Regions from separate parts of the Streptomyces sp. NPDC019224 genome, predicted to be linked through region 2. Evidence: riboswitches for the same ligand, from Rfam matches in the RefSeq annotation. Region 2 holds a riboswitch; the other holds the start of a gene.
What was found. A riboswitch is a leader RNA that binds a small molecule or an ion and turns the genes downstream of it on or off. The one in region 2 is predicted to bind S-adenosylmethionine.
Positions count from the first base shown of each region.

Region 1: it holds a riboswitch for S-adenosylmethionine, as region 2 does, so the genes downstream of both, ABZ564_RS02890 (aminotransferase class V-fold PLP-dependent enzyme) here and thrC (threonine synthase) in region 2, are expected to answer to the same signal.

Region 1 is NZ_JBEYCF010000003.1:43,601-57,551, forward strand. Features, by position in the region: gene ABZ564_RS02855 (Ig-like domain-containing protein) at 1-1,216, shown strand, start outside; gene ABZ564_RS02860 (hypothetical protein) at 1,264-1,665, opposite strand; gene ABZ564_RS02865 (heme-copper oxidase subunit III) at 1,868-2,488, shown strand; gene ABZ564_RS02870 (c-type cytochrome) at 2,551-3,360, shown strand; gene ABZ564_RS02875 (Rieske 2Fe-2S domain-containing protein) at 3,357-4,412, shown strand; gene ABZ564_RS02880 (ubiquinol-cytochrome c reductase cytochrome b subunit) at 4,409-6,055, shown strand; gene trpD (anthranilate phosphoribosyltransferase) at 6,178-7,242, shown strand; SAM riboswitch class IV at 7,325-7,442, shown strand; gene ABZ564_RS02890 (aminotransferase class V-fold PLP-dependent enzyme) at 7,617-8,996, shown strand; gene ABZ564_RS02895 (Lrp/AsnC ligand binding domain-containing protein) at 9,052-9,333, opposite strand; gene ABZ564_RS02900 (rhomboid family intramembrane serine protease) at 9,330-10,076, opposite strand; gene ABZ564_RS02905 (hypothetical protein) at 10,237-10,479, shown strand; gene ABZ564_RS02910 (NYN domain-containing protein) at 10,517-11,878, shown strand; gene ABZ564_RS02915 (NlpC/P60 family protein) at 12,166-13,191, shown strand; gene ABZ564_RS02920 (NlpC/P60 family protein) at 13,428-13,951, shown strand, end outside.
Region 2 is NZ_JBEYCF010000013.1:125,731-139,681, reverse strand. Features, by position in the region: gene ABZ564_RS11640 (hypothetical protein) at 10-672, opposite strand; gene ABZ564_RS11635 (XRE family transcriptional regulator) at 709-1,908, opposite strand; gene groL (chaperonin GroEL) at 2,223-3,845, opposite strand; gene ABZ564_RS11625 (cold-shock protein) at 4,172-4,378, opposite strand; gene ABZ564_RS11620 (MoaD/ThiS family protein) at 4,755-5,033, opposite strand; gene thrC (threonine synthase) at 5,075-6,367, opposite strand; SAM riboswitch class I at 6,385-6,511, opposite strand; gene ABZ564_RS11610 (glucosyl-3-phosphoglycerate synthase) at 6,665-7,612, shown strand; gene ABZ564_RS11605 (trehalose-6-phosphate synthase) at 7,677-9,068, shown strand; gene otsB (trehalose-phosphatase) at 9,092-9,937, opposite strand; gene ABZ564_RS11595 (DUF3263 domain-containing protein) at 10,025-10,297, opposite strand; gene ABZ564_RS11590 (extracellular solute-binding protein) at 10,360-11,577, opposite strand; gene ABZ564_RS11585 (sugar isomerase) at 11,893-12,801, shown strand; gene ABZ564_RS11580 (ROK family protein) at 12,968-13,900, shown strand; gene nagA (N-acetylglucosamine-6-phosphate deacetylase) at 13,900-13,951, shown strand, end outside.

The DNA.
Region 1 (13,951 bases), on a different contig from region 2:
TCTGCTGGCCGCGACACTGGTCGCCGGGGCGGCAGCCTGCGGGGACTCCGAGAGCCACCCCCTCTCGGCCCAGCCGTTCGACGCGGCCGACGAGATCTCCTTCAACACGCCCGACGGCGGCAAGAAGGTGGACCCCGACAGGCCCCTGGAGGTCCGGGTCGACGCCGACGAGGGCCGGATCACCGACGTATCGGCCGTGGACGCCGCAGGACGCCATCTGGCGGGCGAACTCGACGCCGACGGCCACCGGTGGCACTCCACCGCCCCGCTGGCCGCAGGGACCCGTTACACCGTCAAGGTCCGCATGGAGAACGGCGACGGGGCCCCGGGCACCCGCACGATGTCCTTCGACACCGCCAAGGCGACCAAGGTCCTCAACGTCACCTTCGGCCCCCAGGCGGGCACCTACGGCGTCGGGCAGCCCCTCACGGCCCAGCTCAGCGCCCCGGTCACCGACAACGCCTCCCGCGCCACCGTCGAGCGCGGCCTGAGGGTGCGCTCGACGCCCGCGGTCACCGGCTCCTGGTACTGGGTCGACGACAAGACGCTGCACTACCGGCCCAAGGAGTACTGGCCGGCGAAGGCCAGCATCGAGGTCAGCAGCACGCTGACCGGCATCAAGGTGACCGACGCGCTCTACGGGGCACCCGCCAAGACGCTGAAGATCGCCACCGGCGACCGCGTCGAGGCCGTCACCGACGCCGCCGAGCACTCCATGACGGTGCTGCGCAACGGCGAAGTGATCAAGACCATTCCGGTGACCACCGGCAAGCCCGGCTTCGAGACGCGCAACGGCGTCAAGGTCGTGCTGGGCAAGGAGTACTACGTACGTATGCGCGGGGAATCCATCGGGATCGCCGCGGGCTCCGCGGACTCCTACGACCTCGACGTCTACTACGCGACCCGGCTCACCTGGAGCGGCGAATACGTGCACGCGGCCCCCTGGTCCACGGGATCACAGGGGTCCGCGAACGTCAGCCACGGCTGCACGGGCATGAGCACCAGCGAGGCCGAGTGGTTCTTCAACACCGTGCGCGAGGGCGACATCGTCAGCGTCGTCGGCAGCGAGGGCGAGACGATGACGCCCTTCGACAACGGCTACGGCGACTGGAACCTGTCCTGGGCCAAGTGGCAGAAGGGCAGCGCGCTGCACAACGACACCACCGCGCCGCGCGTCGACAAGGTCCGGGCGGCGCGGCTGCGCCCCGAGGTCTGACGGCGGGGGTGCGCCGCCCCCGCCCGGACGCGTCACGCGAAGGGGGCTCAGGCCCCCACGGAGAGCCGCGTACGCAGCAGAGCGGCCAGGGAGCCGGCGAACTCCACCGGCTCCACCGGCAGCGTCACCGCGGCGTCCGCACGGCTCCAGGTGGCCAGCCAGGCGTCCTGCGGGCGCCCGATGAGGACCAGCACGGGCGGGCAGCGGAAGATCTCGTCCTTGATCTGCCGGCAGACGCCCATGCCGCCCGCCGGGGCGGTCTCGCCGTCCAGCACGCAGACGTCGACGCCCCCGCGGTCCAGGGCCTCCAGGACGGCCGGCAGGGTGGCGCACTCCAGGAACTCCACCGGCGGCACGTCCGCCGCGGGCCTGCGCCCTGCTGCCAGCCTCACCTGCTCACGGGTGTGCGCGTTGTCGCTGTAGACCAGGACCGTGGCGGTCGGCTGCATTGTTCCTCCGTGACATCCGTGTCTTCGGGGCACTCGGGGCACTCGGTGGACGAGAGCGGTCCGATGCGCGGATCGTACTCCGCCCGACAACCTGTCAGCACCGGTCCGGACGGTGCGTCCCTGGGCCGTTCGGGCAGGACACACCCCTCTGACACACCGAACGGCACCCCCCGGAGTGAGGGCGGGATAAGCGCCCGACATAATGTCGGTCGTGGCGACAGCAACGACAGTAGAAACCGGGCACGCGCACCCGTCGGTCAATCGGCCGAACCTCACCAGCGTCGGAACCATCATCTGGTTGAGCTCCGAGCTGATGTTCTTCGCGGCCCTCTTCGCGATGTACTTCACCCTGCGATCGGTGACCGGACCGGATCACTGGAAGGAAATGGCGTCCGCCCTGAACTTCCCGTTCTCGGCGACGAACACCACGATCCTGGTGCTCTCCTCACTCACCTGCCAGCTCGGCGTGTTCGCCGCGGAGCGGGGCGATGTGAAGAAGCTCCGTGCCTGGTTCGTGATCACTTTCGTGATGGGTTCGATCTTCATCGGAGGCCAGGTCTTCGAGTACACCGAGCTGGTGAAGAAGGACGGCCTCTCGCTGTCCTCCGACCCGTACGGTTCGGTGTTCTACCTGACGACCGGCTTCCACGGTCTGCATGTGACAGGCGGTCTCATCGCCTTCCTGCTCGTTCTGGGCAGGACATACGCGGCCAAGAGGTTCACCCATGAACAGGCGACCGCCGCCATCGTCGTGTCCTATTACTGGCACTTCGTCGATGTCGTGTGGATCGGCCTCTTCGCCACGATCTACATGATCAAGTAACCGGGCCCGAGCCCGAACCACATCCAGCATCGACGCAGAAGATCCTGACACCGGGGTAATCCGTGAAAAAGCTCTCCGCACGACGACGCCATCCGTTGGCGGCGGTCGTCGTACTACTCCTCGCGCTGGCGGCCACCGGGGGGCTGTACGCCGCGTTTGCGCCTGCGAGTAAGGCGCAGGCCGACGACACCGCCCAGTCCCTCGCCATCGACGAGGGCAAGAAGCTGTACTCCGTCGGTTGCGCCAGCTGCCACGGAACCGGCGGTCAGGGCACCTCCGACGGGCCGTCGCTTGTCGGCGTGGGTTCCGCCGCCGTGGACTTCCAGGTCGGTACCGGCCGCATGCCCGCGCAGCAGCCGGGCGCCCAGGTACCGAAGAAGAAGGTCATCTACAGCCAGGCCGAGATCGACCAGCTCGCGGCCTACGTCGCGTCGCTCGGCGCCGGCCCGGCCGTCCCGACCAAGAGCCAGGTCAGCCCGGAGGGTGCGGACATCGCCAAGGGTGGCGACCTGTTCCGTACCAACTGCGCGCAGTGCCACAACTTCACCGGCAAGGGTGGCGCACTGACGAACGGCAAGTACGCGCCGGACCTGGACGGCGTGGACCCGAAGCACATCTACGAGGCCATGCTGACCGGCCCGCAGAACATGCCGTCCTTCCCGGACTCGACGATGCCCGAGAAGCAGAAGCGGGAGATCATCGCCTACGTCAAGACCGTCAACGGCTCCGAAGCCGAGTCGCCCGGCGGCCTCAGCCTCGGTGGCCTGGGTCCGGTCAGCGAGGGCCTGTTCGGCTGGATCTTCGGTCTGGGCGGTCTGATCGCAGTTGCCATTTGGGTCGCGGCCCACACCGCTAAGGCCAAGAAGTCATGAGTAGCCAAGAGATTCCAGAAGAGAACCTGCCCGAAGAGCAGGCCGCCGCGCACGACGCGGTAGACAAGGCGCACGCCGACCCGTTCGCCGACCCGGGGCTGCCGGCCCACAAGCCGCGCATCCAGGACCTCGACGAGCGGGCCGCGAAGCGCTCCGAGCGCACCGTCGCGACCATGTTCCTGTTGTCCATGCTGGCGACGGTGGGCTTCATCGCCTCCTACGTCATCTTCCCGGTCGACAAGATCGTCTTCATCTTCCCGTTCGGTCATGTCAGCGCGCTCAACTTCTCCCTGGGTCTGACCCTGGGGCTGGCGCTCTTCCTGATCGGCGCGGGCGCCGTCCACTGGGCGCGCACCCTGATGTCCGACGTCGAGGTCGCCGACGACCGGCACCCGATCGAGGCGACGCCCGAGGTCAAGGCCAAGGTTCTGGCCGACTTCGCGGACGGTGCCCGGGAGTCCGCGCTCGGCCGGCGCAAGCTGATCCGCAACACCATGTTCGGCGCACTGGCCCTGGTGCCGCTGTCCGGTGTGGTGCTGCTGCGCGACCTGGGCCCGCTGCCGGAGAAGAAGCTCCGCAAGACCCTGTGGGCCGAGGGCAAGCAGCTCGTCAACATGAACACCATGGAGCCGCTGCGTCCCGAGGACGTCGTCGTCGGTTCGCTGACCTTCGCCATGCCCGAGGGCCTGGAGGAGCACGACGAGGACTTCCAGACGCAGATCGCCAAGGCCGCCCTGATGATCATCCGCATCGAGCCGGACGACATCAAGGACAAGCGCGAGCGCGAGTGGGCCCACGAGGGCATCGTGGCCTTCTCGAAGATCTGCACGCACGTCGGCTGCCCGATCAGCCTCTACGAGCAGCAGACGCACCACGTGCTCTGCCCGTGCCACCAGTCCACCTTCGACCTCTCCGACGGCGCCCGCGTCATCTTCGGTCCGGCCGGTCACGCCCTCCCGCAGCTGCGGATCGGCGTGAACAGCGAGGGCAACCTCCAGGCGCTCGGTGACTTCGAAGAGCCCGTCGGTCCTGCATTCTGGGAGCGCGGATGAGTACTGCGACGAACACACCCGGTGCCGCCGCGCCCGGAAACCGCAAGGCGCCCGCCGGCGAGCGGGTGGCCGACTGGGCGGACGGCCGGCTGGGGATCTACTCCCTCGCCAAGTCGAACATGCGGAAGATCTTCCCGGACCACTGGTCCTTCATGCTCGGTGAGATCTGCCTCTACAGCTTCATCATCATCATCCTCACGGGTGTGTACCTGACGCTGTTCTTCCACCCGAGCATGAACGAGGTCGTCTACCACGGCCCGTACGAGCCCATGCAGGGCATCCGGATGTCCGAGGCGTACGCCTCGACGCTGGACATCAGCTTCGACGTCCGCGGTGGTCTGCTGGTCCGGCAGATCCACCACTGGGCCGCGGTCATCTTCCTGGCCGGCATGTTCGTGCACATGTTCCGGGTGTTCTTCACCGGTGCGTACCGCAAGCCGCGCGAGATCAACTGGCTGTTCGGCTTCCTGCTGTTCGTCCTCGGCATGTTCACCGGCTTCACCGGTTACTCGCTGCCGGACGACCTGCTCTCCGGTACGGGTGTCCGCTTCACCCAGGGCGCGATCCTGTCGATGCCCGTCGTCGGTACGTACATCTCGATGTTCCTGTTCGGCGGGGAGTTCCCCGGCGGCGACATCATCGCGAGGTTCTACTCGATCCACATCCTGCTGCTGCCGGGCATCATGCTCGGGCTCGTGGTCGGCCACCTCATCCTGGTCTTCTACCACAAGCACACGCAGTTCGCGGGTCCCGGACGCACCAACAAGAACGTCGTCGGCATGCCGCTGCTGCCGGTGTACATGGCGAAGGCCGGCGGGTTCTTCTTCCTGGTCTTCGGCTTCATCGCCATCATCGCGGCGATCGCCTCGATCAACCCGATCTGGGCGCTCGGCCCGTACCGTCCCGACCAGGTGTCCACGGGCGCCCAGCCGGACTGGTACATGGGCTTCGCCGAGGGCTTCGTCCGTGTGATGCCGGGCTGGGAGATCAACCTGTGGGGCCACACGCTGGTCCTCGGTGTGCTCATCCCGCTGGTCCTGTTCGGTCTGATCCTCGGTCTCCTGGCGCTCTGGCCGTTCATCGAGGCCTGGATCACCGGTGACAAGCGCGAGCACCACATCCTGGACAAGCCGCGCAACGCGCCGACCCGGACGGCGCTCGGTGTCGCCTGGGTGACGATCTACTTCGTCATGCTGATCGGTGGCGGCAACGACATCTGGGCGACGCACTTCAGCCTCTCGCTCAACTCGATCAGCTGGTTCGTCCGCGTCGCCTTCTTCGTGGGTCCGGTCGTGGCGTTCGTCGCCACCCGGCGGATCTGCCTCGGCCTCCAGCGCCGCGACAAGGAGAAGGTGCTGCACGGCCGCGAGTCCGGGCTCATCAAGCGCCTGCCGCACGGTGAGTTCGTCGAGGTCCACGAGCCGCTCTCGCCGGAGATGCTGCACAAGCTCACCGCGCACGAGCAGTACAAGCCGCTCGAGATCGGCCCGACGGTCGACGAGAACGGAGTGCAGCGCAAGGTCTCCGGCCTCCAGAAGCTCCGGGCCCGGCTCAGCAAGAGCATGTACGGCGAGAACAGCCAGATCGCCAAGCCCACCGCCGAGGAGTACAAGGAGATCACCAGCGGCCACGGCCACCACTGATCACCCGTTCCGATCGCCACGGCGAGAGCCCCGTCCATTCGCCGGACGGGGCTCTTTGCCGTCTCCGGGGCTCGATAGGGTGGACCCGATCCCCTATCGGCTGTGGACCCCAGGAGCGGACCATGAACGTTGTGACCCCGGACGGCGGCGACAGCGTGGCGGCCCCCACCTGGCCCGGCGTGCTGACCCCCCTGCTGCGCGGCGAGGACCTGAGCGCCGACGCCACCGCGTGGGCGATGGACCGCATCATGAGCGGCGAGGCGACCGACGTGCAGATCGCCGGATTCGCGGTGGCCCTGCGCGCCAAGGGCGAGACGGTCACGGAGGTCTCCGGTCTGGTCCGCGCGATGTACGAGCACGCCACGACCATCGAGGTGCCCGGCCGGACCGTCGACATCGTCGGCACCGGCGGCGACATGGCCAAGACCGTCAACATCTCCACCATGTCCGCGATCGTCGTGGCCGGTACCGGCGCCAAGGTCGTCAAGCACGGCAGCCGCGCCTCGTCGTCGGCCAGCGGCTCCTCCGACGTCCTCGGGAAGCTCGGCGTCAACCTGGAGCTGTCCCCGCAGCGCGTGGCGCAGGTGGCCGAGGAGGCGGGCATCACCTTCTGCTTCGCGGTGAAGTTCCACCCCGCCCTGCGCCACGCGGCCAAGGCCCGTGCGGAGCTGGGCGCGCCGACCACGTTCAACATCCTCGGGCCGCTCACCAACCCGGCCAAGGTGCGCTCCCAGGCGATCGGGGTGGCCGATCTGCGGATGGCCCCCATCGTCGCCGGTGTGCTCGCCGAGCGCGGCAACTCCGCCCTGGTCTTCCGCGGCGAGGACGGCCTGGACGAGCTGACCACCACGGCGACCTCGCGGGTCTGGGTGGCCCGGGACGGCGTGGTGCGCGAGGAGTCCTTCGACCCGCGCGACGTCGGCATCGACCTGGTCCCGGTGGAGGCGCTGCGCGGCGCCGACGCCTCGTACAACGCCGATGTGGCCCGCCGGCTGCTGGCCGGCGGGACCGGGCCGGTGCGGGACGCGGTCCTGCTCAACTCGGCGGCGGCGCTGGTCGCTCTGGACCCGGGCGAGGGCTCGCTGACGGAGCAGATCCGGGCCGGCATGGCGAAGGCCGCGGAGTCCATCGACTCGGGGGCGGCCGGGCGGGCGCTGGAGAGATGGGTCGTCGCCAGCAACGCGTGAGCGTCACGAGGTGAGGCAGGGCGCGGTCCAGATCATGGACTGCGCCTTGCGCGTTCCCGTACGTATGGCAAGATGCTGGTCAGGTCATGAGTGACAGCGACTACGGCCCCGGCCCGCTGTCCGGCAACCCTCCGTCCGTGGCGGGGTGCCCCGGGTGAAGACCAGGCCGCAGGCAGCGAGGTCTGCGGCAAGCGCGGACCCCTCGACGTCGTGCGACGTCCACCCGTGGGGTCCTTGGTCCTCAGGGAGCCTCTTGTGAGCAAGCGAATGCGTTAGGGCCTCGGGCCCTTCTCCGCACCCCTCTTGTCCTTCCCTCCGTGCTGCCGCGTCTCCGCAGGCAGACGGAATTCGCCTGCCTGTTACGGGAGTTCGCCATGTCCGTCTTCACCGCTGCCGCCGACCAGTCCCTCTGTACGCCTCTGCCGGTTCTGGGGGAGGACGTCCTCGTCCCGCTCGTCACCGGCGGCGAGGTCGGCTACGCCGCGCTGGACTACGCGGCGAGTGCCCCGGCGCTGAAGCGGGTGTGGGACGACGTGGCCGCGTACGCCCCGTACTACGGCAGCGTCCACCGCGGCGCCGGCTACCTCTCGCAGCTGTCGACGGACCTCTTCGAGTCCAGCCGCGCCACCGTGGCGGAATTTCTGGGCTGCCGCCCCGACGACCAGGTGGTCTTCACCCGGTCCACCACCGACTCGCTGAACCTGCTGGCCGCCGTGCTGCCCGCGGACTGCCAGGTCTTCGTCTTCGAGACCGAGCACCACGCCTCGCTGCTGCCCTGGCGCGACGCCCGGGTGACCTACCTGAACGCCCCGCGCACCCCCGCCCAGGCCGTCGCCACGCTGGAGCAGGCCCTCGCCGACCGTGAGCCCCACGGCCCCGCGCTGGTCTGCGTCACCGGCGCCTCCAACGTCACCGGCGAGCTGTGGCCGGTCAGGGAACTGGCCGCCGCCGCGCACGCCCACGGCGCCCGCATCGTCCTGGACGCCGCCCAGCTCGCCCCGCACCACCCCGTGGACATCACCGAGCTGGACGTGGACTGGGTCGCCTTCTCCGGGCACAAGCTGTACGCGCCGTTCGGCTCGGGCGTCCTGGCCGGCCGGGCCGACTGGCTGCGCGAGGCCGAGCCCTACCTGGCCGGCGGCGGTGCCTCCCGCAAGGTGGCCCGGCGCACGGACGGCGGCGTGGACGTCGAGTGGCACACCACCGCCGCCCGCCACGAGGCCGGTTCGCCCAACGTCATCGGCGCCTACTCCATCGCCTCCGCCTGCAAGGCGCTCACCGAGGCCGGCTTCGACCGGCTGGTCGCCCGCGAGCAGCACCTCGTCGGCGAGGTCCTGGCCGGCCTGGCCGAGGTCCCCGCGGTGAAGGTGCTCTCGCTGTTCGGCGACGACGCGCCGAGGGTCGGCGTCATCTCCTTCGTGGTGGAGGGCTGGAACAGCTCCCACTTCGCCGCGGCCCTCTCCGCCGAGTACGGCATCGGGGTGCGCGACGGCCTCTTCTGCGCCCACCCGCTCGTGCGCACCCTGCTCGGCAGCGACCCGGGCGAGGCGGGCGAGTGCGGTGCACCGGAGGCGGAGCCGGGCGAACGGTCTCTCAACGCGATCCGGGTCAGTTTCGGCGCCGGGACGCCGGACGAGCACATCGAGCGCTTCCTGCGGGCGGTCCGCGAGCTGGTGAGCTCCGGAGCGCGCTGGAAGTACCGCACCGAGGAAGGCCGTTGCGTGCCGGACCGGGGCATCGCCGCCCAGGTCTGAGGAGGGTGGCGTGCCTGCCGGGTGCGGGGGCCGTACCCGGCGGCAGGCGTACGCCCTACGCGTCCAGGCCGATGGAGAACGCGGCCTCCAGGTCGTGCTGCGAGTACGTGCGGAAGGCCACGTGGGTGTCGGTCGCCTCGACGCCCGGGATCTTGCTGATCCGGCCGGGGATGACCTCGGCGAGGTCGTCGTGCCTGGCCACCCGGACCATGGCGATCAGGTCGTAGGTGCCGGTGACCGAGAAGACCTCGCTGACGCTGTCCAGCGCGGCGATGGCCTCGGCGATCTCGGGAATCCGGTCCACGCTGGTCTTGATGAGCACGATCGCGGTGATCACGGCTGTGTTTCTCCCTCGGTGGCCGTGGTTGGAGACTTCACTCTAGGGCCTCGGGCACCGCGCCCGTAGCGCCCCCAGGCGTAGAGGAACCCGGCGGCGAAACCGACGACATGGGCGAGGTAGGCCACCCCCGGGCCGCTTCCGGCGCCCCGGGCGGCCAGCCACTGGAGCACGAACCAGAAGATCAGCACCACCCAGGCGGGGAAGCGCAGCGGCAAGAACAGCAGGAACGGGAAGAGGCTGGTGACCCGGGCCCGGGGGAAGAGGTAGAGGAAGGCCCCCAGCACCGCGGAGATCGCCCCCGAGGCGCCGACCAGCGTCTGGTCGGAGGCGGCGTGCGCGGCGGCGTAGCCGAGCAGCGCGAGATAACCGCAGCAGAGGTAGAACAGGGCGAACTCCGTGTGCCCCATCCGCTCCTCGGCCATCGTGCCGAACACGTACAGGAACAGCATGTTGCCCAGCAGGTGCAGCCAGCTGCCGTGGACGAAGAGCGCGGTGAGCGGGGTGAGCAGAGCGTGCGCCGAGCCGTCCCACAGCTCGCTCGGGATGACGCCCCACCGTTCGAAGTAGCCGGCCTGGGCGGCGAGCAGGGCGTCCGCCCCGCCGCGCACCGGGACGAAGCCGGAGAGCGGGCTGATCACGAAGACCGCACAGCACAGGGCGATGAGGGCGTGCGTCACCGGCGACCCGCCCGAAGTGGCCGCGCGCAGGAGCCTGCCGGCCGCAGTCCGCCGATCGATCATGAACAGAGCATGACGCAAACGGAGCGAACGGGACAGACCGCCTCGCCGTGCCGGGGTGGAGCGCCGAGGCCGTAGGGTGACAGGAGGACATCCGCAGTTCGACGGCGCACCGCGAGACCCTTGTCCGGCAGCTCACGGCTCGACGAAAGAGGACGCACCGATGACGACGGTTCCCCAGCCGACCGACACGACCCGCTGGCGCTGCACGCTCTGCGGAAACCTCACGCGGTTCGACGTGACGCGCTCCTCCAAGGTCGTCGAGTACATCCACCTCGACCTGGCCGGTGAGTCGAGCGTCGAGGAACGCGAGGTGGTCAGTGAGACCATCGAGTCGGTCCGCTGTCGTTGGTGCAACGCGGTGGACCAGATCGAACTTGTCGACAGGCCGGGCGCCGACTCCTGACGGGGCCGTGCGGAGACAACACATGGGGTGACGGATGGTGGAGCAGCCCGAGGGCGGCGCCGCGTCGGCCGACGGGGCCGACGACGCCGTGGAGGCGCTCGACCGCCCGCTGCCCGAAGGGGTACGGCGCCGGGTCGTCGCGCTGGTCTCCGACGCGTTCGGCGGTCTCACGGTCACCGAACTGCCCGCCCAGCTGAGGCAGTACGCCCGCTTCACGGCGCCCCGGCGGGCCAAGTTCGCCGGGAACGCCATGGCGGCCGCCGTGGCGAACGACGCGCAGTTCCGCCGGCGCATCGGCGAGCGGCTCCGGGAGGCGCAGCCGGAGCTGGCGGCCGCGCTGGAGTCCGGGGCGCCGCCCGCCGCGGCCGATCCGGTGGACGTGGCGGCGGCGGCGTACGTGCTGCGGCCGGACGGCTGGGTGAAGCTGGTCGCCGCGGCCGGCGAGGAGGTCCAGCGGGCCGACGCCGAGCGGGCCGACGAGGAGAGCCGGCGCGAGCTGGAACGCCTGCGCGAGGAACTCGCCCAGGCCCGGGCCCAGACGAAGAGCGAGACCGAACGGCTCCGCGCCGAGCTGGACGCCGCCCGCAAGGAGACCGACTCCCTCCAGCGCAAGCTGCGCAGCGCGGTCAACGAGGTCAGGCGCGGGGAGGCGGCGCTGCGCCGGGGCCGGGCCGAGACCGAGGCCGTACGCGCCGAGGCGGCCGCCCAGGTGTCCGCGGCCGAGAGCGAGACCCGGCGGCTGCGGGCGAGGCTGGGGGAGGCCGAGGCGTCCGTCGAGGCGAGCCGCAGGGCCGCCCGGGAGGGGCGCTCGGTCGAGGACATGCGGCTGCGGCTGCTGCTGGACACGGTGCTGGAAGCGGCCGGGGGACTGCGGCGCGAACTGGCGCTGCCGCCCTCGTCGATGCGGCCGGCGGACGGGGTGGACGCGGTGGAGCCGGGCAGGATGTCTCCCAAGGACATCGCGGCCAGGGCCCTTTCGGAGACCGACCCGGCGCTCCTGGACCAACTCCTGGCGCTGCCGCAGGCCCACCTGATCGTGGACGGCTACAACGTCACCAAGACCGGTTATCCGCAGATGCCGTTGGAGAAGCAGCGGCTGCGGCTGCTCGGCGGTCTCTCGTCGCTGGCGGCGCGCACGGGCGCCGAGATGACGTGCGTGTTCGACGGGGCCGAACTGGCCGCGCCGGTGCTGCTGGCGCCGCCGCGCGGGGTGCGGGTGCTGTTCAGCAAGCCGGGGGTCACCGCCGACGAGCTGATCCGTCAACTGGCGCGCGCGGAACCGCCGGGGCGGCCCGTGGTGGTGGTGTCCACCGACCGCGAGGTGGCCGACGGGGTCGCGAAGGCGGGGGCCAGGCCCGTTGCGTCCGCCTTGCTCCTGAAGCGCCTTTCGCGGGTTTAGTGCCCCTTGTGGCGACTTCGCCCGAGATAACGGAACGGTCCGTCAAGTCGCTGCTACACGCCGTGCGGTGTGGGTAAAGAAGTGCGCCGTGTGACGAGATTTTTCCTGTGAGGATTTGAACTGATCACAAGATGGTCACTAAGGTCGGGCCTCGAACCTTCGCGCGGTCGATCACCCATCCGGGGTGGCGGCGAAGGAACCGCCGAGTCCGTGACGTGCACGGAGCCGGGGATTCATCTCCCCCCACTGGCCCGGTAGGCGGCTCGAGGAAGAAGGAGCTCGCCTTCGTGGCGTCCCACCGTCGTCCCAAGCAGCCGAGCCGCACTCGCGTGACCGTGCTCACCGCGACCGCCGCAGCAGCCGTGGCCCTGTCCTCCCAGGCCGCCCACGCCGACCCCAAGCCGACCAAGAACGAGGTCAAGGCGAAGGTCGACAAGCTCTACCACGAGGCCGGAGCGGCCACCGAGCAGTACAACGGGGCCAAGGAGAAGCAGGAGAAGCTCGAGAAGCAGATCGGCGCGATCCAGGACAAGGTGGCCCGCGGTCAGGAGGAGCTCAACCAGCTCCGCTCCGGCCTCGGTTCCCTCGCCGCCGCGCAGTACCGCTCCGGAGGCATCGACCCCTCCGTGCAGCTCTTCCTCTCCTCCGACCCGGACGGCTTCCTCGACCAGGCGTCCGCCCTCGACCAGCTGACGGCCAAGCAGGCCGAGGCCCTGTCGAAGGTCCAGGAGAAGCAGCGGGCCCTCGCGCAGCAGCGCAAGGAGGCCCAGGACAAGCTGAGCGATCTCGCCTCCGTCCGCAAGACGCTCGGCGAGAAGAAGAAGAAGCAGCAGGCCAAGCTCGCCGAGGCGCGTCAGCTCCTCAACACCCTCACCGAGGCCGAGCGCGAGAAGATGCGCCAGGACGATGCCCGCGCCAGCCGTGCGGCCAGCACCCGGGTCGAGCTCGGCAACGAGGCCCCCGCCACCGGTCTCGGCGCCAAGGCCCTCAGCGCCGCCGCCACCCGCATCGGCAAGCCGTACGTCCCCGCGGCCACCGGCCCCAACTCCTTCGACTGCTCGGGCCTGACCATGTGGGCCTACGCCCAGGCCGGCGTCAACATCACCCGCACCACGTACACCCAGGTCAACGAGGGGCACCGGATCGGCGTCAGCCAGCTGGCCCCCGGCGACCTGGTCTTCTTCAACGGCAACGAGCACGTGGGCCTCTACGCGGGCGGCGGCCAGGTCCTGCACGCCCCGTACCCCGGCGCCTACGTGCGCTACGAGTCGATGAGCACCATCGGCAGCATCTACGCCGCCGTGCGGATCTGAACCGCGCCCGAACGGGCGAATTCCCGCGCCCCGTACTGACGCCCGCCCCGCCGGAGACCACAGGTCACCGGCGGGGCGTCACTGTGTGTGGCCCCCGCCGCCCCGGCGCGTCTTTGTCCGCTCCGTGATCACGCGGCTACTGTCTGCCTGCTGTGCGGCTCCCGTACGTCGGTCCGCCCGTCCGGGCGGCAGGGGCCGTGCGCGTCTGCGTACAGCGGAAGGGAGTGCGGCGTCCTGTGGGATCCCATCGCCGTTCCACACAGCCCGGAGCCGGTCGAGGTGCCCGGGTCACCGTCCTGACGGCGGCCGCGGCGACCGCGGCCGCGACGCTCGGCGCGGCCACCGCGAACGCCGAGCCGCACGACACCCCGCAGTCCGCCGGGGCCCGCGTCGACCGTCTCTACGCCGAGGCCGAGCGGGCCACCGAGCAGTACAACAGGGCCGGCGAGGACGTGGACCGGCTGCGCGGCGAGGTGAGCCGGGCCCAGGACCGCGCCGCCCGGGGCCAGGAGCGCGTCAACCGCATGCGCGAGGAGGTGGGCTCCGCGGCCCGGGCCCAGTACCGCGCGGGCGGCATCGACCCCTCGCTCGCCCTGCTGCTCACCTCCGACCCGGACAGCTACCTCGACCGGGCCGCGGTCGTCGGCCTGGCCGACGCCCACCGGTCCACCACCCTCGCCGAACTGCGCAGGGCCCAACGGGCGCTCGCCCAGACCCGTGCCGAGGCCGCCCGTTCGCTGGCCGGCCTGGAGCGCGGCCG
Region 2 (13,951 bases):
CCGGAGCGCTCAGCTCTCCTCCGACTGCCGGCCGCGCCACTCCTTGTAGCAAATGGCCAGGGGCGTCTGCGCGTACGAGGGCAGTCCGTCGCCGAACTTCCGCAGCTTTCCGTACACGTTCTTCAAATCCCCCTCGGTGGAGAAGTGGCCGAATTCAATGGCCATCACCAGTACGTCCTCGACGGTCATGACCTCCAGGTCCCGATCGGCCGCAAGGGCTTGGCCGCCCTGATCGTCGATGGCGACGAGCACTTCGTGCCCCTCGTCCTGGTAGTGCACTCCGTGAGCTACGACTACCGCTTCGCCGAGATCCTTCGCGTCCCGCAGAGCATCCTCCACCTGCCTGCCTCGCACGTCCTCGAAGACCTCGATGACACGAGCCGGCGCTGTCCGCGCCTCAAGTCCGGGAAGAACACGGATATGCCGACTGCTCGTCAGACGTGTCCACTTGAGTTTCAGCCCGGGGTACTTCTTGTCCTTGCGCGCGACTTCGTCGCAGACTTCCTGCGGCACGAGCAGCGTCAGATCCGCCTCCTGAAGGACGTCCACCAGCAAACGGTGGACATTCGCACCGACGAAGTGCACGCAGATCACTGCGTCCAGAATGCAAAGCGGTTCACGTTGATCCGGCGAAGCCGTCTCACTCGACACTTCCGCGTGCTGGTTGGGCAAGCCCCCACCCCTTCGAAATCCCCCGGCGGGGTTACTTTACTCGTGCTTCGCCAGACCGCGGGCGACCAGCCGGGACAGGTTGGCTCGCCGGGGAGTCGGGGGATCGGGGACGATGCCGGCTTCCGTGAGTCGGGCCTCGGCTTCTTCCGGCTTGCATCCTTCCAGCATGGCCAGAGCCCGCACCCCCAAAAGGTTCTGCCGATAGGCATCAACGGCCCGTTCGAGAATGCGCCTGGGAGCTCGTACGGCTTGGGCGGCGTCCTTCTCCTGCTCGTACGCCGGGCCCCAGCCATAACGGTGCGCCAACTGCGCGCCGGTCGGGCCCCGCAGGCCGTTCTTCTCTTCGGTCGTGACGAGCGACATCTCCTCCAGCTGAATGAGGATGACGGGAAAGCTGACTCGGAAGTGGCGTGCCAGAAGCGCGGCCGTACGCTCGTCCATCCGGCCGCCCTCCGGAAACCTCTCAGCGGACAGCCAGGACCTGATGCCTTCCCTCGGCGCCAAGAGGTTGCGGGCAAAGGCGTCACAGCGCCTCTCACCCGGAGTTCTTCCGTCGTTCAGCGCATGAACCTGGGCACCGTCATTCCACAACAAGTGCCCGAGTTCGTGAGCGAAACTGAATCGCTGCCGTTCAGGCACGTCACATGCGCGGACAGCGATGAGAGTCGTATCGCGAGCAGGGTCGGTGGCGGTGAATCCTTCGGCGCCCTTCGGCAGCCTCAGTACCGCTGTGTCCACACCGGTGAGCTGCTCAATCAGTTCATCCACATCGGCGATGGGGGCGCAGCCCAGATGAAGAGCCGCTCGGACCCGTTCAGCCAGCTCACTGGCCTGCTCTTCCCCCGGAAGCTGCTCGTCCGGGATCTGCAGACGTCCCTGCGGCTTTCGCTGCTGCGTGGTGTTCGTCCCCAGCTTGTCCAGACGGGCATCCAATTCCAGCACTTCGAGGGTGCGCCGAAGCGCCTCCTCACGTTCCGCAGCCGTCACCTCGTCGGTTCTGGCCGCGATCTGGACCCTCTCGCGTACTGGGTCGCCACTGGTGAGCAGCCGTACCGGGATGTCCAGCGCGACGGCGAGGCGGTCCAACTCCGCGAGCGTCACGTTGGCGCGCGCGCCGGTCTCGATACGGGTCAAGGTCGGTTGGGAGAGCTGGGCGCGTCGCGCGAGGTCACGCTGATTGAGCCCAGCGCGCTCACGTTCGCGGCGGATCCGCTCCCCCACACGTACGAGATCCACGTAGCACCTCCTTGTTGAATCTATTTTACTGGCCTGATTCACGATGGCCAGTCGTATGTCTATCACCCGGGACTGACAGGGGAGGCCAGGCGCGTACCCCTGCCCGGTCGGCCCCACCGGCAGCGTCGGCTCCGAGTCCGGGCGACGGCCGGCCGGTCACCCCGGACGCCGTGTCCGACCGCTTCCTCACCCGCCTCGTCGATGGCCTCGACGCGGGCCGGCCCGGTGCCCGTACACGCAACGACACCGGCCCCCGGGGAGGAGTCCCCGGGGGCCGGTGTCGTTGGTACTGCTGAACCGCCGATCCGTCAGGATCAGAAGTCCATGTCACCGCCCGGCATGCCGCCCGGAGCGGCCGCGGCGGCCTTCTCCGGCTTGTCGGCGATGACGGCCTCGGTGGTGAGGAACAGCGCGGCGATCGACGCGGCGTTCTGCAGGGCGGAGCGCGTGACCTTCGCCGGGTCGAGAATGCCCTCGGCGATCATGTCGACGTACTCGCCGGTCGCGGCGTTGAGGCCGTGACCGATCGGCAGGTTGCGCACCTTCTCCACGACGACGCCACCCTCGAGACCACCGTTGACGGCGATCTGCTTGAGCGGGGCCTCCAGGGCGAGCTTCACGGCGTTGGCGCCGGTCGCCTCGTCACCCTCGAGCTCCAGCTTCTCGAAGACGGCCGAGGCCTGGAGCAGAGCCACGCCACCACCGGCGACGATGCCCTCCTCGACGGCGGCCTTGGCGTTGCGCACCGCGTCCTCGATGCGGTGCTTGCGCTCCTTGAGCTCGACCTCGGTGGCGGCACCGGCCTTGATGACGGCCACGCCGCCGGCCAGCTTCGCCAGACGCTCCTGGAGCTTCTCGCGGTCGTAGTCCGAGTCGGAGTTCTCGATCTCGGCACGGATCTGGTTGACGCGGCCCTGGACCTGGTCGCTGTCACCGGCGCCGTCGACGATCGTCGTCTCGTCCTTGGTGATGACGACCTTGCGGGCGCGGCCGAGCAGGTCGAGACCGGCGTTCTCCAGCTTGAGGCCGACCTCCTCGGAGATGACGGTGCCACCGGTGAGGATGGCGATGTCGCCGAGCATGGCCTTGCGGCGGTCACCGAAGCCCGGGGCCTTGACGGCGACGGACTTGAAGGTGCCACGGATCTTGTTGACGACCAGGGTCGACAGGGCCTCGCCCTCGACGTCCTCGGCGATGATCAGCAGCGGCTTGCCGGACTGCATGACCTTCTCCAGCAGCGGAAGGAGGTCCTTCACGTTGCTGACCTTGGAGTTGACGATCAGGATGTACGGGTCGTCGAGGGACGACTCCATGCGCTCCATGTCGGTGGCGAAGTACGCCGAGATGTAGCCCTTGTCGAAGCGCATACCCTCGGTGAGCTCGAGCTCCAGACCGAAGGTCTGGGACTCCTCGACGGTGATGACGCCTTCCTTGCCGACCTTGTCCATGGCCTCGGCGATGAGCTCGCCGATCTGGGTGTCGGCGGCGGAGATGGAGGCGGTCGAAGCGATCTGCTCCTTGGTCTCCACGTCCTTGGCCTGCTCCAGGAGGGCGGCGGAGACGGCCTCGACGGCCTTCTCGATGCCCCGCTTGAGAGCCATCGGGTTCGCACCCGCGGCCACGTTGCGCAGGCCCTCGCGGACGAGCGCCTGGGCGAGAACGGTGGCGGTGGTCGTACCGTCGCCGGCGACGTCGTCCGTCTTCTTGGCGACCTCCTTGACCAGCTCCGCACCGATCTTCTCGTACGGGTCCTCCAGCTCGATCTCCTTGGCGATGGAAACACCATCGTTGGTGATCGTGGGGGCGCCCCACTTCTTCTCGAGGACGACGTTGCGACCCTTGGGGCCAAGGGTGACCTTGACGGCGTCGGCGAGCTGGTTCATGCCGCGCTCGAGACCGCGCCGGGCCTCCTCGTCGAACGCGATGATCTTGGCCATGTGAAGTGGTCCTCCCGGACAGGGGTGGATTGCTCCGGACCGAGTGGCGCCCGCGACGGACGGCCTGCGTGCCTGGCGGTTCCTTGCCCCGCCACGCCTGCGGGCCTCACCGGCCCGGTCCAAAATTCTGTCACTCTCACCTGGAGAGTGCTAAGCCAATGATTAGCACTCGGCACCGTCGAGTGCAAGCGCCTCCACCGGCATGTGGACGGCGGCCCGGGACCTGCGGCACGCGGGCCCGGTACGCGCGAAGGGTCCGTACCCCCTGGGTACGGACCCTTCGTACGTGCGTAGCGTCGCGGCCGACGTGTCGTGCCGGGCCGGGCTCAGCCGACGGCGAGCTTGACCATGTCCGCCTGCGGCCCCTTCTGGCCCTGCGAGATCTCGAACTCCACCCGCTGACCTTCTTCGAGGGTGCGGTAACCGTCCATCTGGATCGCGCTGTAGTGGACGAAAACATCCGCACCACCGTCGACCGCGATGAAGCCGTACCCCTTCTCCGCGTTGAACCACTTGACGGTGCCCTGAGCCATGCCTAACTCCCCTGTAACGTGTGTGCGCCGGAACGCGCCGACCGCGGCTGAATGTATCTGCCCAACTGCCCTCTGCAACAGGTCAGTCGGACGAAAATTCTGCGCACCACCGATCGCCCGAATGCGGGGAATTCACAGGTTTCCAGGGCAAGTCGGGCCCGGCAAAGGTGACTTATGGTGCAAGAGGTCCAGGCACATTGGCTGCATCTGGTCGTGGGGCGGCGCATTCTCATACGCGGGCGGCACGGGCAGCGAAGGGGACTTCCCACACTCTACCCCGCTCAACCATGCAGAATTGCCCCCTCCGCTTCTCTCGCGGAGGGGGCAATTCCGGTAATTCCGTGAAGGCGGGGGCCGCTCCCGGCGGCCCCGGGGCTCAGCAGCCGCCGGCGACGGCGGGGATGATCGAGACGCCCGCCCCGTCCGGGGTGACCGCGTCGAGGCCGCCCTCGAAGCGCACGTCGTCGTCGTTGACGTACACGTTGACGAAGCGGCGCAGCTTGCCCTGGTCGTCCAGGACGCGGGCGGCGATGCCCGGGTGGTCCTTCTCCAGCGACGCGATGACCTCGGAGAGGGTCGCGCCCTCGGCCGGGACCTCGGCCTGGCCGCCCGTGTAGGTGCGGAGGATGGTGGGGATGCGGACCTTGACGCTCATGGCGGGTGCCCTTCGGGGAAGTCTCGGGTGGTCGGAGCGGATCAGCTGGTGGCGAGTCCGGCGGCGCGGAAGGCGTCCAGGCTCGGGCGGATCGTGGCGGTCGCCTGCGAGGTCTCGGCCACCGCGTCCAGCGTCTTGAGACCGTCACCGGTGTTCAGGACGACGGTGGTGAGCGCCGGGTCGAGCAGACCGGCCTCGATCAGCTTCTTCGTCACGCCGACCGTCACCCCGCCCGCCGTCTCGGCGAAGATGCCCTCGGTGCGGGCCAGCAGCTTGATCGCGTCGACGACCTGCTCGTCGTCGACGTCCTCGACGGCGCCGCCGGTGCGCCGGGCGATGTCCAGGACGTACGGGCCGTCGGCCGGGTTGCCGATCGCCAGGGACTTGGCGATGGTGTTCGGCTTCTGCGGACGGACCACGTCGTGACCGGCCTTGAAGGCGGTGGAGACCGGGGAGCAGCCCTCGGCCTGGGCGCCGAAGATCTTGTACGGCTTGTCCTCGACCAGGCCGAGCCTGATCAGCTCCTGGAGCCCCTTGTCGATCTTCGTGAGCTGCGAGCCGGACGCGATCGGGATGACGATCTGGTCGGGCAGCCGCCAGCCGAGCTGCTCGCAGATCTCGTACGCCAGCGTCTTGGAGCCCTCGCCGTAGTACGGGCGCAGGTTGACGTTGACGAAGCCCCAGCCCTCGCCCAGCGGGTCGCCGATGAGCTCGGAGCAGAAGCGGTTGACGTCGTCGTAGTTGCCCTCGATGCCGACCAGCTCACCGCCGTACACCGCGGCCATGACGACCTTGCCCTGCTCCAGGTCGTGCGGGATGAACACGCAGGAGCGCAGGCCCGCCCGGGCGGCGGCGGCGCCGACCGCGCCGGCGAGGTTGCCGGTGGAGGAGCAGGACAGGGTGGTGAAGCCGAAGGCGCGGGCGGCCTCGACGGCGATCGCGACGACGCGGTCCTTGAAGGAGTGCGTCGGGTTGCCGGAGTCGTCCTTCACGTACAGGCCGCCGGTCACGCCCAGCTCGCGGGCGAGGTTGTCGGCCTTGACCAGCTTGGTGAAGCCGGGGTTGAGATTGGGCTTGTCGGCGACGTCGGAGGGCACCGGCAGCAGCGGCGCGTAACGCCAGATGTTGTCCGGGCCGGCCTCGATGCGCTTCTTCAGCTCCTCGGGAGAGCCGCTCGGCAGGTCGTACGCCACTTCGAGCGGCCCGAAACAGGACGCACAGGCGAAAAGGGGACCGAGGGCGAACCGCTCGCCGCACTCGCGGCAGGAAAGAGCCGCGGCGGGACCGAGGTCGACGGTGGATTCGGTGGATGCTGTGACAGTCTCAACAGCCATGATGGCGAGGCCCTTTCTCCTCATCTTCCCCACGACGCGTTTCGTCGTGAGACGGAATTGGCACCTTCCCCACCTGACCTCGCGGTCGGCAGGAGGGTTGCCGGGACTTCAACGGGCCGTTCCCTCTGTCCCTCTGGATGAGCGCTGTGGCACCGGATCATGGATCCAGGCGTTTGTCGGCGGACCGACCCCGGCATGCGAGGGCTGTCCGCGTTGTTCAAGACTGTAACCGAAGCACCGGGCCGGTGAGATAGCCGTCCGTACCGCGAGATGGATCACACACAGGGAGTATCGACCGTGCTCGAAGAGGTCGAACGCTGGCTGACCAGGCGTTCCTGGTCAGCCGCCGACCGTCCGCCGGCGAGCGCGCAGGCCGCCGCGCACGGGCCGCACGGTACGGGCGTGAGCGTCGTTCTGCCGGCCCTCAACGAAGCCGAGACCGTCGGCGACATCGTCGCGACGATCCGGCGCGAGCTGATGGAGAAGGTCCGCCTGGTCGACGAGCTGGTGGTGATCGACTCGGGCTCCACGGACGCCACCGCCGAGGTCGCCCGCCGCGCGGGTGCCCGGGTCGTCCACCGGGACAGCATCCTGCCCCGCCTCCCCGCCGTGCCCGGCAAGGGCGAGGTGCTCTGGCGCTCGCTCCTGGTGACCGGCGGCGACATCCTGTGCTTCATCGACGCGGACCTGAAGGACTTCTCGGCCGACTTCGTCTCCGGCATCGTCGGCCCGCTGCTGGCCGACCCCGAGGTGCAGTTCGTCAAGGCCATGTACGACCGGCCGCTCGGCGAGGTGGCCGGCCAGGGCGGCCGCGTCACCGAGCTGGTGGCCCGGCCGCTGCTGAACCTGCACTGGCCGCTGCTGGCCGGCTTCGTCCAGCCGCTGGGCGGCGAGTACGCCGTACGCCGCTCGCTCCTGGAGCGGCTTCCCTTCCCGGTCGGTTACGGGGTCGAGCTCGGCCTGCTCGTCGACGCCCTGCACACCGTCGGCCTGGACGCCCTCGCCCAGGTCGACGTCGGCGTCCGCGTCCACCGCCACCAGGACGGCCAGGCGCTCGGCCGGATGGCCGCCGCCATCTACCGCACCGCGCAGGTACGGCTCTCCCGCGGCCATCTGGTCCGCCCCTCGCTCACCCAGTTCGAACGCGGGCCCGACGGATTCGTCCCGCACACCTACCCGGTCGACACGCAGGAGAGGCCGCCGATGCGGGAGATCGAGGAGTACCTGGCACGGCGCGCGGCCTGATCACGAACCCATCCGGTCCGACTTCGTACGTTTGGGCGGTTCCGGATCGGGCTAGATTCCGGCCATGGTCTCCGAGCACGCCCCCCAGCCCGCTGCCCAGGTCCTCGTCGCGTCCAACCGCGGCCCCGTGTCGTACACACTGGGCGAGGGCGGCTCCCTCGAAGCGAAACGGGGCGGGGGCGGACTCGTCTCCGGCCTCAGCGCCGTCGACGACAAGATGTGGGTCTGCGCCGCGCTCGGCGCCGGCGACCGGGAGGCGGTGCGCAGAGGGGTCGGCGAGCCGGGCGTCCGCATGCTCGACATCGACGCCGACGTGCACGCCGACGCGTACAACGGCATCGCCAACTCCGTGCTGTGGTTCGTCCACCACATGCTGTACCAGACGCCCGTCGAGCCCGTCTTCGACGCGGAGTTCCGCAGGCAGTGGGCCTCCTACGAGGCGTACAACCGCGCCTTCGCCGAAGCGCTCGCCGAGGAGGCGGGCGAGGGCGCGAGCGTCCTGGTGCAGGACTACCACCTCTCGCTCGTCCCCGGCATGCTCCGCGAACTGCGCCCCGACCTCCGGATCGGCCACTTCTCGCACACCCCGTGGGCCCCCGTCGACTACTTCCGGCTGCTCCCCGACGACATCGCCGAACAGCTGCTGCGCGGCATCCTCGGCGCCGACCGCGCCGCCTTCCTGACCCGCCGCTGGGCGGACGCCTTCATCGGCTGCTGCACGGAGATCCTGGGCGGCACCGGCCGCACCCGCATCGGGGTGCACGGCCTGGGCGCCGACGCCGGATTCCTGCGCCGCCGCGCGCACGAGCCGGACGTCGACGAGCGGATGGCGGCCCTGCGCGAACAGATCGGGCCCGGCCGCAGGACCATCGTCCGGGTCGACCGCACGGAACTGTCCAAGAACATCGTCCGGGGCCTGCACGCCTACCGCGCCCTCCTCGACGAACGCCCCGAGTGGCGCGAACGCGTGGTGCACGTGGCGTTCGCCTACCCCTCGCGCCAGGACCTCGCGGTCTACCGGGAGTACACCGCGGAGGTCCAGCAGCTCGCCGACGCGATCAACAAGACGTACGGCACGGCGGACTGGACCCCGGTCGTCCTGCACGTCAAGGACGACTTCGCCCGCTCGCTCGCCGCGTACCGGCTGGCCGACGTGGCCCTCGTCAACCCCATCCGCGACGGCATGAACCTGGTCGCCAAGGAGGTCCCGGTCGTCTCCGACGAGGGCTGCGCGCTGGTCCTCTCCCGCGAGGCCGGCGCGTACGAGGAACTGGGCGAGCACGCGCTCACGGTCAACCCGTACGACGTCTCGGCCACCGCCGACGCCCTGCACGAGGCGCTGACGCTCCCGGACGACGTGCGCGCCGCCCGCTCGGAACGCCTGGCCGAGGCGGCCACCGCGCTGCCGCCGCAGCAGTGGTTCCTGGACCAGCTGGAGGCGCTGCGCGCGGGCTGAGGGCGGGTTTCGCAGGCCCCGCGCTACGCCAGCCGCTCGGCGAGTGAGCGCAGGTAGTCCACGACGGCGCCCGGGCCGGGCACCGACAGGTCGGCGCGCTCGGCCAGCTCCGGCACCTCGGCGCTCCCGCTGCAGATGAGCAGGCCGGGCACGGGGTTCGCCTCGTCCGTGCGCAGCTTCTCCACGGCGGCGTAGGCGGCGAGGTCGCCCAGGTCGTCGCCCGCGTACAGCACGGACGTGGCGCCGGTCTCGCGCGCGTACTCGGTGAGCGCGACGCCCTTGTCCATGCCCGGCGGACGCAACTCCAGTACGAGCCGCCCCGGTTCGACGATCAGCCCGTGCCTCGCGGCCAGCTCGCCGAGGGGTCCGCGCAGCGCCTCGAACGCGGCCTGCGGGTCGGCGGCACGCCGGGTGTGCACGGCGAGGGCCCGCCCCTTGTCCTCCGTCCAGGTCCCACCCCGGAAGCCGAACTCCTCCAGTACGCCCGGCAGTTCGGCGCGCACGGCGTCGACCCCGGGAGGCGGGGCCGGGGCGTGCACGGTCCCGGTCGCGGCGTCCCAGCGCTCGGCGCCGTAGTGCCCGAGGACGACGAGGTGGTCGAGCCCGGCGACCCCGGCGAACCCGCCGTACCGCACGGCGACCTCGGCGGGCCGCCCGGTGATCACGGCCACCGACCCGACCCGCGGCGCGAGCGCGGCCAGCGCCTCGACGGTCCCGGGGTGCGCGCGCGCCTGCTCCGGGTCCGGCACGATGTCCGCGAGCGTCCCGTCGAAGTCGAGCGCGACGAGGGCTCCGGCCGGGCGGGCGAGGATGGCGTCCAGGCCGGCGCGGCCGGGGGCGGTGGCGGGGGTGTACGGATGGCTGCCCATGCGGTGAGCGTATCGCCGCGGCCCCCCGAGCGCGGGCGGGACCGGAGCCCCGGACCCCTCGGACACGCCACCCCGGGCGCACCGGCCCTACCGCCTCCCCCGCCTCGCCTCCCGTACGCGCCGGAGGCGGTTCACCGTCACCGGATCCTCCTCCAACGCCCGCCGGTCGTCCAGCAACGCGTTCAGCAGCTGGTAGTACCGGGTGGGCGACAGCCCGAGCCGCTCCCGGATCGCCCGCTCCTTCGCCCCCGGCCCCGCCCACGACTGCCGCTCGACCGCCAGGACCGCGCGGTCGCGGTCGGACAGCGGGGCGGGCTCGTCGGGAGTGTCCGAAGGGCCGTTCGGGGGATGGGCGGTCATATCAGCCAATATATGGCGCGGCCCGCCCCCGCGCCCGCTCGGCCTGCCACCGCCTCCGCCACCTACTCCGCCGCCTCCGCCGCCGCCGATTCCCGGGCTATCCGCTCGAGCACGCTCTCCGGGCTCGCCCCCGGCTCCACCGCCTTGCCGATGTTCTCCTTGATCGACTCGCTCGCCCGCGCCCAGGACGTCTTGCCGAACGGGTAGAACTCCGCCTGCGGCAGCGCCGCCAGGAACTTGTGCAGCGGCTTGAACCGGGGGTCGTCCTCCATCGACGCCGACGCGCTGCTCGTGACGGGCAGCATGTCGTACGTGTCGGCGAACTCGATCACGTTCTTGTCGGTGAACAGGAAGTCGAGGAACTCGCCGATCGGGCGCCGGTGGTCGTTCTGCCTGAAGCCCATGATCCAGTCGGCGACGCCCATGGACCCCTCGGTGGGACCCTTCGCGCCGGGGAGGGGGACCATGCCGACCTCGACGCCCTTCCGCTCGGCCTCCTCCATCAACGTGGGGTGGCCGTTGAGCATGCCGACCTGCCCCTTCGCGAACGCCTCGAAGGCCTTCGCGCGGTTGAGCCCGCCGGGTGCGACGGGGCCGGTGAGGCCCTTGTCCACGAGGTTCGACTTCAGCCAGTCGAACGTCCTGACGTTCTCCTCCGAGTCGATGGCGTACGAGCCGACGTCGTCGGTGTAGCCGCCGTCTCCGCTGAGCATCCACATCAGGGTCTCGGCCTGGGACTCCTCCGGGCCGAGCGGCAGCGCGAAGGGGTACGTCACGCCGCGCTGCCTGAGCACGGTGGCGTCGGAGGCGATGTCGCTCCAGGTGCGGGGGGCCTTGAGGCCGGCCCGGCTGAAGAGCTTCTCGTTGTAGAAGAGCAGCCGGGTGCTGGCGACGAACGGCAGCCCGTACTGGATGCGGTTGACCTTGCCCGCGTCGACGAGCTTCGGCAGGAAGTTGGCCTGGGTGCGGATGGCCAGCATCTCGTCGGCGGAGTAGAGCTTCCCGGCCTTGGCGTAGTCCGCGTAAGCGCCGATCTGCGCGATGTCGGGGGCCTTGCCGTCCTTGACCATCCTGGCGACCTCGCGGTCGACGTCCGTCCAGGGCAGGACGGTGACCTCGACCTCGATGCCGGGGTGGGACGCCTCGAAGTCGCGGGCGACGGCGTCCCAGTACGTGTCGGACTTGTTCTCCTCGCTCGTCCCGTAGTCGGCCGCGACCACCGTCAGCGTGACGTCGCCCGAGCCGCCGCCGCTGTCGCAGCCCGACAGCGTCGCCGTCATTCCCAGCGCGGCGACAGCCGCCGTCAGTCCCAAGTAACGCCGCTGCACAGCTCAGTCCGTCCTCGTCGATTCCACCGCCCGCGGCTCCCACGTCCGCGCGGGGCCCTCCGGGGGAGCTGCGATTCTGCCCGCCACCGGCGTAAAGGTCTACACCACAGGTGGCATCGCTTCCACGACGCGGCGGCATTGCACGGGAGCCGGGGCGGCTGCTAAGTAGGTCTCGGCGTACGGGTCTTGATGGTCCAGATCTTTAGTCGCCGCGTGCCACTCCCCGTCGAGCCGCCCCGCCCGCCCAGCCGCAAGGAGCCGTCCCGCATGTCGCGTACCGCAACCGAGATTGCCACCCAGCCCGGCTGCTGGCGGCGTGCCGCGCAGGCGGGCGCGGAGTTCGAGGGCCTGCCGAGACCGGGCGAGCGCGTCGCGGTCACCGGCTGCGGCACCTCCTGGTTCATGGCCATCGCCTACGCGGCGCTGCGGGAGGCCGCCGGACAGGGCGAGACGGACGCGTACGCCTCCTCGGAGTTCCCCGTCGGACGGCCGTACGACCGGGTGGTGGCGATCACCCGGTCCGGTACGACGAGCGAGGTGCTGGCGCTCCTGGGCGAGCTGCGCGGGAAGACCGCCACCGTCGCGCTGACGGGAGACCCGAAGACGCCCGTCATGGAGGCCGCCGACGCGGTGGCCGTACTGGACTGGGCGGACGAGGAGTCGGTGGTCCAGACCCGGTTCGCCACCACCGCGCTCGCCTTCCTGCGGGCGGGCCTGGAAGCGGCCGGTCCGCTTCCGGCGGGCGTGAAGACGGTCGCCGAGGCGGCGGTCGACGCGGAGCTGGCGGTGACCGAACCGCTGGACGAGGCGGTCGTCGCGGCCGAGCAGTGGACGTTCCTGGGGCGCGGCTGGACCTACGGCCTGGCCCAGGAGGCCGGGCTGAAGATGCGCGAGGCGGCGGGCGCCTGGACCGAGTCGTACCCGGCGATGGAGTATCGCCACGGCCCGATCGCGATCACCGGGCCCAACCGGGTGGCCTGGGTCTTCGGCGCCCTCCCCGAGGGACTGGCCGGCGAGGTGACGGCGGTCGGCGGCACCCTGGTCGCCCACCGCTCGGCGGACCCGATGGCCGACCTGATCCGCGCGCAGCGGCTCGCGGTGGCCCTCGCCGAGTCGAAGGGATACGACCCCGATCACCCCCGTAATCTCTCGCGCAGTGTGATCCTGCCGGAGTAGGGCCGCCGGGGCCGGGGGCGGCCGAGGGGCGCCGCGCCTCTCCCGGGCGGCCTTCCCGGCGAACCGGGCCGTTCCCCGTAACCGGTACCGGGATTTTGTATGGACGCGCAACAAACAACGATAGTGGACTAGACCTTTTGGGGTCCCCCGGGCGAAACTGTTTCCCGTGAAACACGTCATCGCCCTCGATGTGGGCGGCACCGGAATGAAGGCCGCACTGGTCGGGGCCGATGGCGCCCTGCTCCACGAGGCACGGCGCGCGACCGGCAGAGAGCGCGGCCCCGACGCCGTCGTGGAGTCGATCCTCGCCTTCGCCGCCGACCTGCGCGCCCACGGCGAGAAGCACTTCGGCGAGAGCGCCCTCGCGGCCGGCGTCGCCGTGCCCGGCATCGTCGACGCGGAGAAGGGGATCGCCGTCTACGCGGCGAACCTGGGCTGGCGCGACGTGCCCATGCGCCGGCTGCTCGGCGAACGGCTCGGCGGCGTGCCCGTGGCGCTCGGCCACGACGTCAGGACCGGCGGACTCGCCGAGGGCCGGATCGGCGCCGGCAAGGGCGCCGACCGCTTCCTGTTCATCCCGCTCGGCACCGGGATCGCCGGGGCCATCGGCATCACCGGCTCGATCGAGGAGGGTGCCCACGGCTACGCCGGCGAGATCGGGCACATCGTGATCCGACCGGACGGCCCGGAGTGCGGCTGCGGCCAGCGCGGCTGCCTGGAGACCCTGGCCTCCGCCTCCGCCGTCAGCCGCGCCTGGGCGGCCGCCTCCGGCGACCCGGCCGCGGACGCCGCCGACTGCGCCAAGGCCGTCGAATCGGGCGACCCGAAGGCCGTCGCGGTGTGGCGCGACGCCGTCGACGCGCTCGCCGCCGGGCTCGTCACCGCGCTCACCCTGCTGGACCCGCGCACGCTCATCATCGGTGGCGGGCTCGCCGAAGCCGGGGAAACCTTGTTCACACCACTCCGTGCGGCCGTCGAGGAACGCGTCACGTTCCAGAAGCTGCCCCACATCGTCCCGGCGGCCCTCGGGGACACCGCCGGATGCCTGGGCGCAGGGCTGCTCGCCTGGGATCTTCTCTCCACGGAGGTATCCGCCTGATGGCCGGACGCGCAGACAGCACCGTTCTCGCAGGGGCCCGGGTGGTACTGC